DNA from 2 places in the Embleya sp. NPDC020886 genome. Region 2 is predicted to be linked to the other one. Evidence: riboswitches for the same ligand, from Rfam matches in the RefSeq annotation. Region 2 holds a riboswitch; the other holds the start of a gene.
What was found. Region 2 has a riboswitch for glycine ahead of gcvT (glycine cleavage system aminomethyltransferase GcvT). Riboswitches for the same ligand answer to the same signal wherever they lie in the genome.
Positions count from the first base shown of each region.

Region 1: linked by a shared signal. The riboswitch ahead of gcvP (aminomethyl-transferring glycine dehydrogenase) and the one ahead of gcvT (glycine cleavage system aminomethyltransferase GcvT) in region 2 are both predicted to bind glycine.

Region 1 is NZ_JBIRRX010000005.1:154,475-157,852, forward strand. It holds gene gcvP (aminomethyl-transferring glycine dehydrogenase) at 1-1,657, opposite strand, end outside; glycine riboswitch at 1,858-1,954, opposite strand; gene ACH4U8_RS19920 (DUF4230 domain-containing protein) at 2,003-2,695, opposite strand; gene ACH4U8_RS19925 (DNA polymerase IV) at 2,751-3,378, opposite strand, start outside.
Region 2 is NZ_JBIRRX010000001.1:1,000,726-1,004,103, reverse strand. It holds gene glyA (serine hydroxymethyltransferase) at 1-51, opposite strand, end outside; gene gcvH (glycine cleavage system protein GcvH) at 48-422, opposite strand; gene gcvT (glycine cleavage system aminomethyltransferase GcvT) at 532-1,632, opposite strand; glycine riboswitch at 1,991-2,084, opposite strand; gene ACH4U8_RS04175 (AAA family ATPase) at 2,310-3,041, shown strand; gene ACH4U8_RS04170 (enhanced serine sensitivity protein SseB) at 3,071-3,378, shown strand, end outside.

The sequences.
Region 1 (3,378 bases), on a different contig from region 2:
CCTGATCCACCGGTGCGAAGGGGTGCAGGTCGGCGAACTCGGGCCAGGTGATCGGTTCCATCTCGACCGTGGCGTTGAGCTTCATCGTGCACGAGCCGAGCGGGATCATGCCCCGGTCGAGCGCGTAGTCCTTGTCCGCGAGCCGCTTGAGGTAACGCAGCATGTCGGTCTCGGAACGGTGCGTGTGGAAGACCGGGTGGGTCAGGAACCCGGTGTCGCGCAGCAGCGCGGTGGGCAGCGCGTCGACGGTGTCCGCGTCCAGCGCGGCCACGTCGCCGGTGACCCCGAACGCGCCCCAGACGGCCTCGACATGCGCCCGCAGGGTGGTCTCGTCGCAGGTGATCCCCACGTGGTCGGCATCCACCGGGCGCAGGTTGATCCCGGCCGCACGGGCCGCCGCGAGCACCTCCTCGGCCCGACCCGGCACCCGCGCCGTGACGGTGTCGAAGAAGTCGCCGTGCACGACCTCGACGCCGCCCGCCCGCAGCCCGGCCGCGAGTACGGCCGCGTACCGGTGGGTGCGCCGCGCGATCGAGGTGAGCCCGTCCGGCCCGTGGTAGACCGCGTACATGCCGGCCATCACGGCCAGCAGGACCTGCGCCGTGCAGATGTTGCTGGTCGCCTTCTCCCGGCGGATGTGCTGTTCGCGGGTCTGCAGCGCGAGCCGGTAGGCGGGCGCGCCGTCGGCGTCCACGGACACCCCGACCAGCCGGCCCGGCATGCTGCGGGTGAGCTTCTCGCGGACCGCCAGGTAGCCCGCGTGCGGACCGCCGAAGGCCATCGGCACGCCGAATCGCTGCGTGGTGCCGACCGCGATGTCGGCGCCCAGCACGCCGGGCGCGCGCAGCACGGTGAGCGCGAGCAGGTCGGCGGCGACCGCCACCAGCGCGCCCTGGGCGTGTGCCGCCTCGATCACCGGGGTCAGGTCGCGGACCCGGCCGTCGGCGCCGGGGTACTGCAGCAACACGCCGAAGCAGCCGCCCTCGGGCAGCCCGTCGGTGGTGTCGGCGACCACGACCTCGATACCCAGCGCCCGGGCCCGGGTGCGCACCACCGCGATGGTCTGCGGCAGCGTGGCCGCGTCCACGACGAACACGTCGCTCTTGGCCCGGCCGGCCCGCCGGGCCAGGGTCATCGCCTCGGCGGCGGCGGTGGCCTCGTCGAGCAGCGAGGCACCGGCCACGTCCAGCCCGGTCAGGTCGGTGACCACGGTCTGGAAGTTGAGCAGCGCCTCCAACCGGCCCTGCGAGATCTCCGGCTGGTAGGGCGTGTAGGCGGTGTACCAGGCGGGGTTCTCCAGCACGTTGCGGGTGATCACCGGCGGAGTGAAGGTGCCGTGGTAGCCGAGCCCGATCATCGAGGTCAGCACGCTGTTGCGGGAGGCCAACTCGCGCAGTTCGGCGAGCACCTCGGCCTCGGAGCGCGCGGCGGGCAGTTCGAAGCCCTCCAGCGCGCGGATCGCGGCGGGCACCGCCGCGTCGGTCAGCTCGTCCAGGGATCCGTAGCCGATCGCGGCGAGCATCTTCGCCTGCTCGTCGGTGTCCGGACCGATGTGCCGGCCGGTGAACGGCGACGCGGCCTCCAGGCCGGTCAACGAGCCGGGACCGGAGGGGAGTACGGCGTGAGCACGCGTCGGGGCAGGGGTGCGCGGGGTCATCGCGAAAGGCCTCCTGGATCGCTCCTGGACGGACACGCGGGTCGCGCGTCCACCGGCCTCCCCCTCTGTCATCGGTACCTGAGAGCTTCACCGCGCCCGGAGCACCGGTCGAACCGGTTCCCGCGGGCGCGATTTGCACCGTCGGCGAGGACCCGACCCGACTCGGCGAGCCACGTACGGATCCTGCTTTCCAGAGTGCCCACGACCACGCGGTACGGGTGCCTGAGAGATTCCGGGGAGGAGTTGCTCCTTCGGCGCCTCGTGTGCACGACACGAGGACTCTCCCGCGCGAACGTAATGGGCGACCTCAACGGTATCAGCGTGACACCGGCCGCGGCCTGCGCACTAGGCGTAGGTCACAGTGGTGGTCGGGTAGCCCAGGGAGCGCATCATGCCCTGGAGCATGCCGGTGGTGTTCCGCTCCGCGCGCTCCACCAGTCCGGCGGTTTTCGCCGCGTCGTCGATCTTCTTGGTCGCGAGCACGTACAACTGTTGCTGATCGCCGGGATTGCCGGAGAAGAAGTCGCCCATGCGGTCGAACAGGCCCCGATCCTGGGCGATCACGTGGCTGTTCTTCTGGTCCAGCGCGGCGGGCGCGAGCCGCGCGTGCGGGAGCCTGATGGTCACGCTCTTGTCCTGCGGCGAGGTCCGGATCGCGTCCTGGCCGATCCCGCCGAATTCGACGAAACCGCCGACCTGGCCGACGCCGACGAACAGCGTGCGCTGGCCGCGCACGGCGTCCGGCAGGAACTTGGCGTCCTTTTCCAGGTCCACCACGACCTGGAAGGTGCCGCTGACCGCCTCGTAGCGGCTGAGGTCCTGCACCGCCTTGAGCATCACCGGCCCACTGTGGTCCTTGGTGGTCTCGCCGAACGGATTGAATTTGCCGGGTAACAGGTTGACCAGGCCGACCAGCACCAGCGCCAGCACGATGAAGCCGACCAGCAGCGTGACCAGGAAGGCCGGCAGTCCGAGCCTGCGGCGAGCCGATCGAAAGGCACCCTGCCCTCGTATCGGCCGCTCTTTGACATCAGTCATGGTGGGGACACCCCCGAGGAGTCGTCTGCCCGGCGCCTGCCCCGGATCGACGCGGCTATCCCCGGTCGAGCGCGGGCAGCGGAATCGGTTCCCCCGGTCGCAGCGCCGGATCGGTGATCGCGAACGTGCGCACCCGACCCGGCCGTCCGCCCGGCACCTCGAAACGCACGGTGACCCGGCCGACGCCGCTGCCCTGGACCCAGCCGGGCCCGAACTCCTCGTGCAGCACGTCCTGGCCCGGCGACCAGGAGACCCGCTCCGGCTCGGCCGCCGCGGGCACTTCCGGGTCGCTCACCGGGTCCTCCTCGACCACTTCCCCGGGCCCGGGCCCGGCCGCGCCGAACAGGTCCTGCTGGGCGAAGTCGGCCAGGCCGCTCACCCCCACCCCGAGCAGCCGCACCCCGCCGGTGACGTCCACCTGGGCGGCCAGTCGGCGGATCGTCTCGCGCACCACGCCCGGATCGTCGGTGGGCCCGCGCAGCGTCTCCGAGCGGGTCAGCGTGCCGAAGTCGTAGCGGCGCAGCTTGAGCACGATCGTGCGCCCGGAGCGCCCGGCGGCGCGCAACCGCTCCACGCACCGGATCGAGAGCCGGTCCAACTCGCGGGAGATGCGCTCGCGGTCCACCAGGTCGGTGGCGAAGGTGTCCTCCACCGACACCGATTTGGCGTCCCGGTCGGCGACC
Region 2 (3,378 bases):
GTCCAGGATCGTCACGGTTGTCAGCTCCTCGATCGGGTCGATCTCGATCATTCGCCGCAGAACGCGGCGTACTCGTCGGCCGACAGCAGGCCCTCGGCCTCGCCGTCGATGCGCACCTTGAACAGCCAGCCCGTCCCGAAGGGGTCGGAGTTCACCAGAGCGGGGTCCTCGGCGACCGCGTCGTTTATCTCGACGATCTCGCCGGAGACGGGCGCGTACATGTCGCTGACCGACTTGGTGGACTCCAACTCGCCGCACGGCTCGCCGGCGACGACCTGTTGGCCGACCTCGGGAAGCTGGACGAACACCACGTCGCCGAGCGCGTCGGCCGCGTGCTGGGTGATGCCCACGAGGGCGGGGGAGGCCGCCTCGTCGAGCCACTCGTGTTCCTTGCTGTAGCGCAGGTGCTGGGGTGCGTGCACGGGTCCATTCTCCATTCGAATGAGGTGAGTCTGTTCCGCAGGTGGGTTTGTAATGGTTTGTGCCGCCGGCCGTGCGCCCGTGTGGGTGGAGGGCGCCGTCGGTCGAGGGTCAGGCCCGCTTGTAGAACGGCAGTGCGACCACCTCGACCGGCTCCGCCTTGCCGCGGATGTCCACGGCCAGACGGGTGCCCGGTTCGGCCCGCTCGACGGCCACGTACGCCATCGCGATCGGCACGCCCAGCGTCGGCGAGGGCGCGCCGGAGGTGACCTCGCCGACCCGCTCGCCGGTCTCCGCGTCCACCACCGGGTAGCCCGCGCGCGGGACCCGCTTGCCCGGCGAGGTCAGCCCGACCAGCGTGCGGCGCACGTCCTCCTGCGCGGCGGCCAGCGCGTCGCGGCCGACGAAGTCCTCGGGCTTGTCCAACCGGACCACCCGACCCAGGTTGGCCTCGTACGGCGTGGTCTCCCGGGTCAGCTCGTGGCCGTACAGCGGCATGCCCGCCTCCAGGCGCAGCGTGTCCCGGCAGGACAGCCCGGCCGGCACCAGACCGTGCGGCTTGCCGGCCGCGAGCAGCGCCTCCCACAGCGCGACCGCGTCGCCGGGCGCGGCGAACAACTCGAAGCCGTCCTCGCCGGTGTAGCCGGTGCGGGCGAGCAGCACCGGGACGCCGGCGACCTCGGTGCGCAGGATCGCGTAGTACTTGAGCGCGGGCAGGTCGGCGTCGGTGAGCGAGCCGACGATCGCGGTGGACGCGGGACCCTGCACGGCGAGCAGCGTGTACTCCTCGGAGGCGTCGCGCACGGCGGCGTCGAAGTTCTCCGAGCGGTACTTCAGGCTGCCCGCGACCACGTCCGCGTTGGACGCGTTGGCCACCACCACGAAGTGCTCGTCGCCCAGCCGGTAGACGATCAGGTCGTCGACGATGCCGCCCTCTTCGGTGCAGATCATCGTGTACCGGGCGCGGTCGATCCCGATCTTCGAGACGAAACCGACCAGGGCGTGGTCCAGCGCACGGGCGGCGTCCGGGCCGGTGACCTCGATCTCGCCCATGTGGGTGAGGTCGAACAGGCCGGCCGTGGTGCGCACCGCGGCGTGCTCGTCGCGCTCGCTTCCGTACCGGAGCGGCATCCGCCAACCGGCGAAGTCGGTCATCGTGGCCCCGAGCGCGTCGTGCACGGCGTCGAGCGGGGTCCGGCGGTCGGTGGTCATGCGAGGGCTCCTTCGAGGGGGCGCCGGCGGGAACACCCGAGGGGCGCGGGCCGGTCGGGGGCATGGCGAACGGCCGCGGGTCCGGTCGGCGCGCACGAGGCGCGGCGCGCGGGCCGGAGGCGGGTGTCGGCGCGGAGGGCGGCGAAAGGGGTCGAGCGGTGCGGCGAATACGACAACAAAGGGGGCTCCCTGCCATGGCTTACAGCCCTTTTCGACCAAGATCGGTCGAAAAGTGGGGTGCCCTCCCCTTCTGTCATCGGAACCTGAGAGCTTCATCGCTGCCGAGCGCATCCGCGCGAAACAGTGATTTGCACCGTGGGTGAACCGCACCAGCGGTGCGATTGCTTTCCAGAAGTGCCTGACCCATGCGGTATCGGTGCCTGAGAGATTCCGGGGAGGAGTTGCTCCTTCGGCGCCCCGCTCGTGGGCGAGGACTCTTCCGCGTGGGGTCGACGGCCGATATGAGGTTGTGCCCGGCATGCTAGCGCGTGTCGTCAATCCCCCGCCGGGGCCGGGGCCGGGACCCGTCGAGTCCGCGGGTCGCGACTTCGGGGCCGCCGATTTCGAGGACTGCCGGCTTCGCGGGCCGCCGTTTTCGAGGGATGGCCACGACGCGCTCGCGCGCGCGGGTGCGACACCATGCGCAGGGCAGGACGGTTCGGGACAAGGGAGGGCTCGTGGAGACGGACTCGGCGGGGGCGCATACCGGCGCCGCGAAGGGCGGCGTGTTGATGCCCCGGTCCGTGCACGACCTCCGGGAGGAGCGCGATCGCCCGGGGGAGCGGATCGGCGACCGGGTGGTGGACGTACTGGCCTATCCGGCCTCGTGCGTGCTCGTGGTGACCGGCCTGCCCGGGGCCGGCAAGAGCACGTTGCTCGCCCGGGTGGTCACCCCGGGGCCGACCGTGGCCGTGCTGGACGCCGACCTGGTCCGGGCCCGCTGGGCGGTGCGCGCCGGGCGCATTCCGTACCGGGCCTATCGGCCGCTGGTGCGGCTCTCGCACTACGGCGAGGTGGCCCGGGCGTTGCGCGGGCCCGGCGCGGTGGTCGTGCACGACAGTGGCCGAAATCCGATCCTGCGTCGGGTGTTGGTGTTCGCCGCCCGTCGCCGCGGCAGTTCGGCGCACGCCCTGTTGTTGGACGTGACCGCCCATCAGGCGCTTTCCGGCCAACGCGCGCGCGGGCGCGGGGTCTCCACACCGGTGTTCGCCCGACATCACCGCGAGTGGCGCGAACTGCTCGCCCGACTGACGCCGTGGCTGGACGCGGGCCCCGCCTTGGCGTCCGCCCCGGGCGGCTTCACCTCGTGCGTATTGCTCGACCGCCCGGCCGCCCGAACACTCAGCCGGATCGTTTTCGCAGACCCCGTACCCGGACAGTCCCGACGGCGGCTGTCGACCGAGTCGTAAACTGCGGCGGACACCAGAGGAGCACCACCATGCCGTTCCCGGCCAATCCCGTGGAGAGCGCGCTCGTCGCGGCGATGCACGACCCGTCCCGGGCCGAGGCTCTCTTCGAGGCCCTGGCCGAGGCGGACGTGTGGGTGCCGTTGCCCGAGGGCGGCAACCCGGCCGACAGCGAACTGACGCTGCCGACCACCGAGATCGACGGCCGGCCGTACGTGCCGGTGTTCTCCTCGGAGGAGGAGTTCCGGCGGGTCGCGGGCCCGATGTCGTGCACGGTCGCGCCGCTGCGCGAGTTCGCCCGCGGGCTGCCGCCGCACGTGGGCATCGCGATCAACCCGGG